DNA from 2 places in the Streptomyces anthophorae genome. Region 2 is predicted to be linked to the other one. Evidence: riboswitches for the same ligand, from Rfam matches in the RefSeq annotation. Region 2 holds a riboswitch; the other holds the start of a gene.
What was found. A riboswitch is a leader RNA that binds a small molecule or an ion and turns the genes downstream of it on or off. The one in region 2 is predicted to bind ZMP and ZTP.

Region 1 (5,366 bases), 4.6 Mb from region 2:
GCGCTTCCCGCCCGTGGTGGCCACGGTCGTGTGGGGCCTGACCGGCGTGGCGGGCTGGCCCCAGACCCACCGGGCGCCCGGTACGGACACGCTCATCGAGCGCCAGGACCAGCTGATCGTCGCGGAGGACGGCACGCCGTGGATCCGCACGGACCCGATGGTCGACGTGAACGACGACGACCTCCGCTGGCACCAGGCGTCCCGCCCCCTGGTCGACCAGCTGACCCGGTCGGGCGTGTTCCCCACCACCGAGGCCCCCGAGGAGCGGCCCACCCGGAACCCGTGGTGGTGGGGCCTGGCAGGCCTGTCCACGGGCCTCGCGGCGGCCGGTGCGGCGTGTTGGATACGCATGCGGGACCGAGGCCCCCGGGAACCACGCCACGAACTGGTCGACCTGTAGACCATCAAGCCCCGCCGGCGATTGAGGCTCGGGGTCCGGGGCGGAGCCCCGTGGCGTGAGGCCGACCACCTGCCCCACGCCCCGGAGGGGCTCAGCCCAGGTCGATCTGGCCGTACAACGGGAACCCGGAAAGAAGGTCCGCTGCGCGCCCCGCCACCTCGTCCGCGACCTTCGGCTCCAGCACGTGGCTCGCCTTCGACACCGCCCCGGACTTCGTGGTCCCCGGCTCGGAGGCCGTCAGCACACGGTCCATGAGCCCCGCGATCTCGTCCATCTCACCGGTACCGAGCCCCCGCGTGGTCAGCGCCGGCGTACCGATCCGGATGCCGGACGTGTACCAGGCCCCGTTCGGGTCCGCCGGAATCGCGTTGCGGTTGGTGACGATGCCGGAGTCGAGCAGCGCGGACTCGGCCTGGCGCCCCGTGAGGCCGTAGGAGGACGCCACGTCGATGAGGTTGAGGTGGTTGTCCGTACCGCCGGTGACCAGCGTCGCGCCCCGCCGCATGAGTCCCTCGGCCAGCGCCCGCGCGTTGTCGACGATGCGCTGCGCGTAGTCCTGGAACGCGGGCTGCCGCGCCTCCGCGAGGGCGACCGCCTTCGCCGCCATGACGTGCGGCAGCGGGCCGCCGAGCACCATGGGGCAGCCCCGGTCGACCTGGTCCTTCAGCGAGTCGTCGCACAGCACCATGCCGCCGCGCGGGCCCCGCAGCGACTTGTGGGTGGTCGTGGTGACGATCTGCGCGTGCGGCACCGGGTCGAAGTCGCCGGTGAGCACCTTTCCGGCCACCAGGCCCGCGAAGTGCGCCATGTCGACCATGAGCGTGGCGCCCACCTCGTCGGCGATCTCCCGCATGATCCGGAAGTTCACCAGGCGCGGGTACGCGGAGTATCCGGCGACGATGATCATCGGCTTGAACTCGCGGGCCTGCGCGCGCAGCGCCTCGTAGTCGACGAGCCCCGTCACCGGGTCGGTCCCGTACGAGCGCTGGTCGAACATTTTTCCGGAGATGTTGGGCCGGAAACCGTGCGTGAGGTGGCCGCCCGCGTCCAGCGACATCCCGAGCATCCGCTGGTTGCCGAAGGCGCGCCGCAGCTCGGCCCAGTCCGCCTCGGTGAGGTCGTTGATCTGCCGGACGCCGGTCTTCGCGAGGAACGGCGCCTCGACGCGGTCGGCGAGCACGGCCCAGAAGGCGACCAGATTCGCGTCGATCCCGGAGTGCGGCTGGACGTACGCGTGCCGCGCGCCGAACAGCTCGCGGGCGTGCTCGGCGGCGAGCGACTCGACGGTGTCGACGTTGCGGCAGCCGGCGTAGAAGCGGCGGCCGACGGTGCCCTCGGCGTACTTGTCGCTGAACCAGTTGCCCATGGTCAGCAGCGTCGCCGGGGACGCGTAGTTCTCCGAGGCGATCAGCTTGAGCATCTCGCGCTGGTCGGTGAGCTCCTGCCCGATGGCGTCGGCGACGCGCGGCTCCACGGCACGCACGACGTCGAGAGCGGCGCGATACGCGGTGGATTCGGGGGTGAGCGGGGTTTCGGTCATGGGGCAGCCTCCGGACACGGTCGGTTCACGGGTCGGCCCAGGCGCACGGCACACACTGCACGGGCCGCTCCCCGATGGTCGATCCCATCCCAGCGCGCCAGTCACGGCCCTGCCCTCACAGTACCGGGCGCGTCGTCCGGCGAGGTTTCCGCGTCCACATCCCGAGCGACGATAGGAAGGGGCCACGAGCCCGCCTCACCCACAGCGCTACGAGCACTGCTACGAGCCGCGACGAACGGAGATCCCGTGACTTCTGTGACTCCATCGACCCCCGCAGGACCCGCCACACAGGACTTCATCACCGCTTCCGACGAGCACGGCGCGCACAACTACCACCCGCTCCCCGTCGTCGTCGCGACCGCGGAGGGCGCGTGGATGACGGACGTCGAGGGGCGCCGCTATCTCGACATGCTGGCCGGCTACTCGGCGCTGAACTTCGGGCACGGCAACCGCCGCCTGATCGAGGCCGCCAAGGCCCAGCTGGAGCGGGTGACGCTGACCTCGCGGGCGTTCCACCACGACCGGTTCGCCGCGTTCTGCACGCAGCTCGCCGAGCTGTGCGGCATGGAGATGGTGCTGCCGATGAACACCGGCGCGGAGGCCGTCGAGACGGCGGTGAAGACCGCCCGCAAGTGGGGCTACCGGGTCAAGGGTGTGCCGGACGGCCGGGCCCGCATCGTGGTGGCCTCCGACAACTTCCACGGCCGTACGACGACCATCGTCAGCTTCTCCACCGACGAGGAGGCGCGCGCCGACTTCGGCCCGTACACGCCGGGCTTCGACATCGTGCCGTACGGGGATCTGGCGGCGCTGCGGGCCGCGGTCACGGACGACACGGTGGCGGTGCTCCTTGAGCCGATCCAGGGCGAGGCGGGCGTGCTCGTCCCGCCGCCCGGATACCTGGCGGGCGTAAGGGAGTTGACCCGCGAGAGGAACGTCCTCTTCATCGCCGACGAGATCCAGTCCGGCCTCGGCCGCACGGGCCGCACCTTCGCGTGCGAGCACGAGGGCGTCGTCCCGGACATGTACGTACTGGGCAAGGCGCTCGGCGGCGGGGTCGTGCCGGTGTCGGCGGTGGTGTCGGGCAAGGACGTGCTCGGGGTGTTCCGACCGGGCGAGCACGGGTCGACGTTCGGCGGGAACCCCCTCGCGTGCGCGGTCGCCCTTGAGGTGATCGCGATGCTGCGCACCGGGGAGTTCCAGGAGCGGGCGGCGGAGCTGGGCGAACATCTGCACGCCGAGCTGGGCCTGCTCACGGGGACGGGGAAGGTCACCGAGGTCCGCGGGCGCGGCCTGTGGGCGGGCGTCGACATCGACCCGTCGTTCGGGACGGGCCGGGAGATCTCGGAGAAGCTGATGGACCGCGGGGTCCTGGTGAAGGACACCCACGGGTCCACCATCCGGATCGCCCCGCCGCTGGTGATCAGCAAGGACGATCTGGACTGGGGCCTCGATCAGCTCCGGGCGGTGCTCGGGGCGTAAGCCCTTTTTCGCATACTCAACGGCTCACAGGATGACGTGGGGCAGGAAGCGGGCGTACTCGTCCGTGACGAGCCCCGCCGACTCCCGGATGCCCAAGCCGGCCGCCTCGTCCTCGACGACCCATGCGCCGAGGACGACGCGGTTGCCGTCGAAGTCGGGCAGTTCGCTCAACTGCTGGTAGCAGCAGGGCTCTTCGGGCGCTCCCGTTCCCGGGGTGCTCCCCGGCGCGTGGATCACGACGCCCGCGCCCTCGCGGCCGAGCAGCGGCTTGGACACGTAGCCGGGACCGTCGGCGGCGGCGAGTTCGCGCGGCCCGTCGAGGTAGGCGGGCAGCAGGTTCGGGTGGTCCGGGTACAGCTCCCACAACACGGCGAGCAGCGCCTTGTTGCTGAGCAGCATCTTCCAGGCGGGCTCGATCCACATCGTCGTACCCGTGCCGCCGCCGTTGTCGAGGCCGCCGATGACGTGCTCGGCGAACGCGTCGGTGGTCAGCCACTCCCACGGATACAGCTTGAAGCAGCTGCGGATGTACCGGAGTTGGTTGTCGACGAACCGCTCGGAGATGCTGTCCCAGCCGATCTCCTCCATGGAGATCCAGTCGGTTTCCAGGCCCGCCTGTTCGGCGGTCTCCTTGAGGTAGCCGACGGTCATCAGGTCCTCGCCGAGCTCGTCGGCCGAGGAGTGCGCGAAGTAGAGCGGGCTGCCCGGCGGGAGCAGCGCGGCCTGCTTCTTCCAGGCGTCGACGAGCCGCTCGTGGAGCGAGTTCCACTGGTCGGCGCCGGGGAACCGCTCCTCCATCCAGAACCACTGGGGACTGGCGGCCTCCACCAGGGAGGTGGGCGTGTCGGCGTTGTATTCGAGCAGCTTCGCGGGACCGGTTCCGTCGTAGCGGAGGTCGAACCGGCCGTAGACGGACGGGAGTTCGGCCCGTCGCTGCCAGGCCTCGGCGACCGCGGCGGCGATGCGCGGGTCGGTGATGCCGAGGTCGGCGAAGCGGTCGTGGCGGACGATGTGCTCGGCCGCGGCGAGGCACATGCGGTGCAGTTCCTCGACGACCTCTTCGAGCGCCTCGACCTCCGGGAGGGAGAACTCGTAGTAGGCGCTCTCGTCCCAGTAGGGGCGCAGCGAGTCGTCGGGGTAGCGGGTGAGCGGGTAGATGAGCCCCTGTTCCTCGACGGTCTGCTGCCAGCCGGGGCGCGGGGTGATGGTGTGTCGCTTCATCGGTGTCTCCGGCCGGCTCAGCCGCCGGAGCTTCCACCCTTGCCGCCGCTGCCGAAGCCGCCGCGGGTGACACCGCCGCCCGAGGACTTGGTGAAGGAGCCGCCGCCGACGCGGCTGCCCTTCTTCGAACCGCCGTAGTACCAGCTGCCGTTGACCGAGGACTTGCCGGTCGTGCTGGACGAGGACTTGCAGTACTTGTCGGAGACGACCTTGTAGCCCTTGGAGGCGTTGTAGCTGCCGCGGTCGATGCAGCGCTTGTCGACGTCGGACGAGCAGGCGGTGAGCGCGGCGGCCAGCAGGCCGACTCCGCCGAGCGCGACGGTGCCGGAGCGCAGCCGTCGTTGCGTGGTGTTGTCCGTCATGAAGTTCTCCCCCGGTGCGTGCGTGTACGTGGTTCGTGGCCCGCCCTAGGGCAGGACGCGGCACAGCGTATCCAACGCGCCCGGCCACGCGTGATCGGACGGGGTGCCGTAGCCGACGACCAGGGCGTCCGGCGCCTGCGCTGTCGCGTCCGTGTGGCGGAAGGCGGCCAGGCCGTTGACGCCGAGGCGTTGCCAGGCGGCGGCCTGCACCACGGATCGTTCGGTGCCGGGCGGGAGTTCCAGTACGGCGTGCAGTCCGGCGGCGATGCCGCTGACGCGGACGTCCGGGGCGCGCTCGGCGAGGGCGGCGACGAGCTGGTCGCGGCGGCGCCGGTAGCGCAGGCGCGCGGCGCGCACATGC
Region 2 (5,366 bases):
GCTGGTTCGGGCTGATGTCGGATTTGAGCAGCACCTCGGCGCTCAGCCGCTTGCCGTTCTTGACGCGATATCCGTCCCCGTCGCGCCTGTTCCATCCCGCCTTGTTCAGCAGCGAGTTGGCCCGTGCCGGGTCGTAGGGCCAGGCGTTCTCGTACGCGCTCTTGTAGTGCGGCGTCACATAGCTGAGCGGGCCGCCCGCCCGCCGGTACTGGCCGAAGAAGACGCTCTTGAGGCCGTCGGCGACATCCGCCGAGTACAGGAACGCCTTGCGCACGCGCAGGTCGTCGAAGGGGGCGCGGGAGGTGTTCAGCGCGAGGTTCGTCGGGTTGCCGGGGCGGTCGCGGACGACCACCTTCAGGCGTTCGTCGTGCTCGGCGGTGCGCTGGTCCTCCGGCGGCAGCGCGTCGATCACGTCGACCTGCCCCGACTGCACGGCCGCGAAGCGGGTCGCGGGCTCCGGTATGAACCGCCAGACGACCTTGTGCGCATAGGCGGGGCCCTTGTGCCTGGCGTACGGGGGCGGCGAGTTGTAGCGCGGGTTGCGGACGAGGACGACGTCCGACTGCCGGTTCCACTTCTTCACGATGAACGGGCCGGTCCCGACGGGCGCCGCGCAGTTCGCCTCCTTGCTGCGGGCGAGCGCCTTGGGTGACTCCATGCCGAGGAAGGCCTGGGCGAGCATGTTCAGGAACGGCGAGTACGGGCGGTCCAGGTGCACGCGGGCCGTGAACGCGTCGATGACATCGGTCTTTTGATAGGGCGCCAGGTAGCCGCCCGCTGTGCCCGACTGGGTGTCGGGGTCGACCATGTGGTCGAAGTTGGCCTTGACGGCCGTCGCGTCGAAGCGGGTGCCGTCGGTGAAGCGGACGTCGTCGCGGAGGTGGAAGGTGTAGGTGCGGCCGTCCTTCGAGATGTCCCAGGACGTGGCCAGCCACGGCTTGGCCCTGCCCTGGTCGTCGAGGGCGACGAGCGAGTCGAGGACCTGCTGGGCGACGTAGGCCTGCGGCATGTCTCCGGCGACGTGCGGGTCGAGGCAGGTGGGCTCGCGGTCGGTGGCGTAGGTGAGGGTGCCGCCTGCGGCGGGCCGTGCGGTGAGGGAGGTGGCGGCTTCACCGGTGCCACAGGCGGTGGCCAGGAGCAGGAGCGGCAGGCCGAGGAGGAGGTGGCGGAGGAAGCGGGCACGGTGGGAGCGGGAGTGCGGTTTCACGGGGGCTCCGGGATGAGGGGCCGGCGGGATGAGGGGGGCGGTCAGAAGAAGCCGTTGAGCGGGGGCGGGGTGCCGTTGAGCAGCCAGTCGCCTGCCACCCGCGCCTTGTGTCCGATCGGGTTGTGCGAGGCGACGGTGCGGGCATTGCGCCAGTGCCGGTCCAGGTGGTGCTCGCGGAGAGTGGCCGACGCCCCGCCGACGTCGTAGAGCCGCTCGCCGGCGCCCAATGCGGCACGTGCGGCGGTGACTTGGGCCTGGGCGACGACGGCGGCCGCCGCGTTCAGGGCGTCCGGGTCCCCGGTGACACCGTCCTCGGACGGCGTCGCGAGCGCGGCGTCGATCACCCCGGCGGCGTGCAGCACCACTGCCTCGGCGGCGAGCGCCCCTGCCGCGATGTCACCGACGGTGTGCTGGACGAGGGGGTCGTCCCCCGCCCGCTCGGCCCCGGCGTGTTGTACGGCGCGTGCCTTCTCGCGGGTGTACGTCACCGCGTCGGCCAGGGCCGCCTTCGCGATCCCGGCGTGCACGGCGGCCAGGAAGAGCTGGTAGTACGGCCCCAGGTGGGTGCGGCGCTGCCGGCCTGTGGTGTCGATGGCGACCTCGTCCTCATGGGCGACCACCTGCCGCAGCCGCGTCGTGCCGGACGCGGTGGTGCGCTGCCCGAGTGCGTCCCAGTCGTCGAGGAGTTCGACGCCCTCGCGTGAGCGCGGCAGCACAACCCGGACGCGGTGTTCCTCGTCGTCGAGCGCGGTCACCACGATGCGGTCGGCGAAGAGCGCTCCGGTGGAGTAGAACTTGGTGCCGTCCACGCGGTAGGTGTCGCCGTCGCGCGTGAGGCGGGTGCGGATCTCGCCGGGGTGGGCGGTGCCGCGCTCGGAGGCGGCGTTCCCGAACAGCTCACCGGCCACGACCGTGGGGAACCAGCGGGCGCGCTCGGCAGCGGTGCCATGGCTGAGCAGCAGTTCCACGAACCCGAAGTGCGGCCGCAGCGCCTGGGCCACGTTCGAGTCGGCCTCGGCCAGATCGACGACGAGTCGAAACAGGTCGACGAGCGCGGCCTGCGCGCCGCCGTACTCGCGGGGCACGCGCAGCGCGCCGAGTCCGCTGCGACGGATCAAGTCGACGCTCTTGTAAGGCAGTTCGCGCGCGGCTTCCAGGGGCGCGGCGTCGCCGCGGATGCGCTCCAGGAGGTCGTGCGGGGCGACGAAGGGGACGGAGGGCACGGATGGTGGGACGCGTGAGGACATGGCGGGGCCTTTGGACGTGGGCGGGGCGCGGGTCGGCGGGCGCGCAGGGGCAGGCCGCGGCGCATGGCGGCGCCGCAGGGCAGGAGGGCACACGGGTGGGAACGCGCTGCGCGACCGCGCAGCGGGCGGGATCAGCCTCTCGGCTCCGGCGTCACCCGCCGCGCACGGCAGGGCACGGCGGCACACCGATCCGTGCGGCGAGCACGCGGGATTGGCAGCCTGGAGGGCCTAGGCGACGGCGCGACGACAGACGGCACTCGAAACACGGGACAGGTCGACGTGACGTCGCCGTGTGAGTTCTTGCCGCTCGTCGGACATGACCATGATTCAACCAGGTGTACGACCCGCTGGTCGAGTAGGCATTGGCGAAGCACCTATCGGGAATCCCTTTCACCGGGCCCGACCGAGAACGTAGCCCGGTGTGAGCGTGCTGTCTCTACTAGAGTGCGGTGTGGGCCGTGACTGGCGCTGAGGTGGAGCACCACCGGGGAGCGGTCTGACGAGACGTCGTTGCCGTGCGCCTGGGCGAGTGGTCAGTAACGCCTGGAGGCGACGATGTCCGCTACTCGGACGGCCCAGCTCATGGATGGCACCGGCCTCGCCCGACGCATCATCGAAGAGGCCGCTGCCAAGGCGGCGGAGATTTCACGGCGTGGGGGAACCAGCCCCTGTCTGGCGACGGTGCTGGTGGGAGAGGACCCCGCGTCGGTCACATATGTCCGCATGAAGCAGGCCCGGTGTGCGAAGGCGGGCATCAGGTCCCGGCACATCGCCTTGCCTGCCACCACCACGACCGCCGAACTGATCGACACCCTCGCCCGCCTGTCCGGCGATCCGGACGTGCACGGCATCCTGCTCCAGCATCCTTGCGGCCCGCACATCGACGAACGAGCGGCGTTCGAGGCGATCGCCCCGGAGAAGGACGTCGACGGGGTCACGATGCATTCGTTCGCCGCGATGAGCTTCGCGCTGCCGGGCTTCGTGTCCTGCACTCCGGGCGGCATCATGCGTCTGCTGGAGGCGTACGACGTCGAACTGGCCGGCAAGCACGCCGTCGTGGTGGGCCGCAGCGCGATTCTCGGCAAGCCGGCCGGGATGCTCCTGCTGGCCAGGAACGCCACGGTGACGTACTGCCACTCCCGCACGACGGACCTGTCGGCGATCGTCGGGGAAGCGGACGTCGTGGTGGCGGCCGTGGGGCGGCCCCGGCTGATCCGCGGTGAGGACATCAAGCCGGGCGCGGTGGTGATCGACGCCGGATACAACGCGGGCAACGTCGGCGACGTGGACTTCGACACCGCCTCCACCCGCGCCCGTTTGATCACTCCGGTGCCCGGCGGCGTCGGGCCGATGACCATCGCCGTCCTGCTGGCGCAGACCGTGGACGCCGCCGCGAACCAGCTCGGCATCCGGCACCACTGACCTCGTGACTGGCAGCTCCTTGGCGCAGCGGGTTTCCCTCCCCCACACGGAGCGGGTCAGTCGCCCTCGGGGTTTCGGCGTTGCCTGCGCAGGTCGGCCCAGTGGCGCAGGCGTTCGCCGATCTGGGCTTCGTAGCCGTTGCGGGTGGGCTGGTAGTACGTCTCGCGGTCCATGCCGTCGGGGAAGTAGTCGGCGCCGGAGAAACCGTCGGCGGTGTCGGGGTCGTACTCGTAGTCCTTGCCGTAGCCGAGGTTCTTCATCAGCCGGGTCGGGGCGTTGAGGATGTGGGCGGGCGGCATGAGGGAGCCGGTGCGGCGGGCGGCGCGCTGTGCCGCGTTGAAGCCCCGGTAGATGGAGATGGACTTGGGGGCGGTGGCGAGGTGGACGACGGCCTGGGCGATCGCCAACTCGCCCTCCGGGGAGCCGAGTCGCTCGTACACGTCCCAGGCGGCAAGCGCCTGCTGGAGGGCGTGCGGGTCCGCGATGCCGATGTCCTCGCTCGCGAAGCGGACCAGGCGGCGGGCCACGAACAGCGGGTCCTCGCCGCCGTCGAGCATGCGGGCGAGCCAGTACAGGGCCGCGTCCGGGTCGGAGCCGCGCATCGACTTGTGGAGTGCGGAGATCAGGTTGTAGTGGCCCTCCTGGGCCTTGTCATACAGCGGGGCGCGCTGCTGGATGTGGTGGGCGAGCGCGGCGGTGTCCAGAGGTGCCCTGGCGGTCTCTTCGGCCGGGAGGGCGTGGAGCTGTTCCGCCATGTTGAGGAGGTAGCGGCCGTCGCCGTCGGCCATGGCGATCAGGGCGTGACGGGCATCGTCGTCCAGGGGCAACGGGTGACCGGTGAGGTGCTCGGCGCGGTCGAGGAGCGTGGACAGTGCGGTTTCGTCGAGGCGTTTGAGGACGAGTACCTGGGTCCGGGAGAGCAGGGCGCCGTTGAGTTCGAAGCTGGGGTTCTCCGTGGTGGCGCCGATCAGGACGACCGTGCCGTCCTCGACGTAGGGCAGGAAGCTGTCCTGCTGCGCGCGGTTGAAGCGGTGGATCTCGTCGACGAACAGCAGGGTGCTCCGGCCGATGGTGCGCCGGCTGCGGGCGGCGGCGAAGACCTTCCGCAGCTCGGCGACGCCGGAGAAGGTGGCCGACACCGGCTCGAAGGCAAGGTTGTCGGCGTCCGCGAGAAGCCGGGCGATGGTCGTCTTCCCGACGCCGGGCGGGCCCCACAGGACGGCGGAGGTCAGGTGCTGCTGGGCGACCATGCGGCCCAGCGGGGCGTCCGGGGCCAGGAGGTGGTCCTGGCCGACGACCTCGTCGAGCCGGGTGGGGCGCAGACGGTCGGCGAGCGGCCGGGTGGGCTCCTCGTCGAAGAGCGGCAGGGTCGGTTCCATCGGTCTCTCGGATCACGGGCGGAGGTGTGCTGGCGCGGCAAGCCTTGCACGGGGCACTGACAGCCGCGGGCTCAGCGGCTCGTGGGGCCGCTTGCGGTGCTCATCGGGCCC

Region 1: another riboswitch for ZMP and ZTP. It lies ahead of ACNYS0_RS16695 (glycine hydroxymethyltransferase); the one in region 2 lies ahead of ACNYS0_RS38115 (bifunctional 5,10-methylenetetrahydrofolate dehydrogenase/5,10-methenyltetrahydrofolate cyclohydrolase).

Annotation. Positions count from the first base shown of each region.
Region 1 is NZ_JBLWQQ010000001.1:3,745,523-3,750,888, forward strand. It holds gene ACNYS0_RS16690 (hypothetical protein) at 1-400, shown strand, start outside; gene ACNYS0_RS16695 (glycine hydroxymethyltransferase) at 492-1,940, opposite strand; ZMP/ZTP riboswitch at 1,969-2,055, opposite strand; gene rocD (ornithine--oxo-acid transaminase) at 2,196-3,422, shown strand; gene ACNYS0_RS16705 (glutathionylspermidine synthase family protein) at 3,447-4,643, opposite strand; gene ACNYS0_RS16710 (hypothetical protein) at 4,661-5,005, opposite strand; gene pdxR (MocR-like pyridoxine biosynthesis transcription factor PdxR) at 5,051-5,366, opposite strand, start outside.
Region 2 is NZ_JBLWQQ010000001.1:8,371,410-8,376,775, reverse strand. It holds gene ACNYS0_RS38130 (ABC transporter substrate-binding protein) at 1-1,207, opposite strand, end outside; gene ACNYS0_RS38125 (acyl-CoA dehydrogenase family protein) at 1,249-2,454, opposite strand; gene ACNYS0_RS38120 (putative leader peptide) at 2,683-2,772, opposite strand; ZMP/ZTP riboswitch at 2,903-2,988, shown strand; gene ACNYS0_RS38115 (bifunctional 5,10-methylenetetrahydrofolate dehydrogenase/5,10-methenyltetrahydrofolate cyclohydrolase) at 3,010-3,876, shown strand; gene ACNYS0_RS38110 (replication-associated recombination protein A) at 3,933-5,255, opposite strand.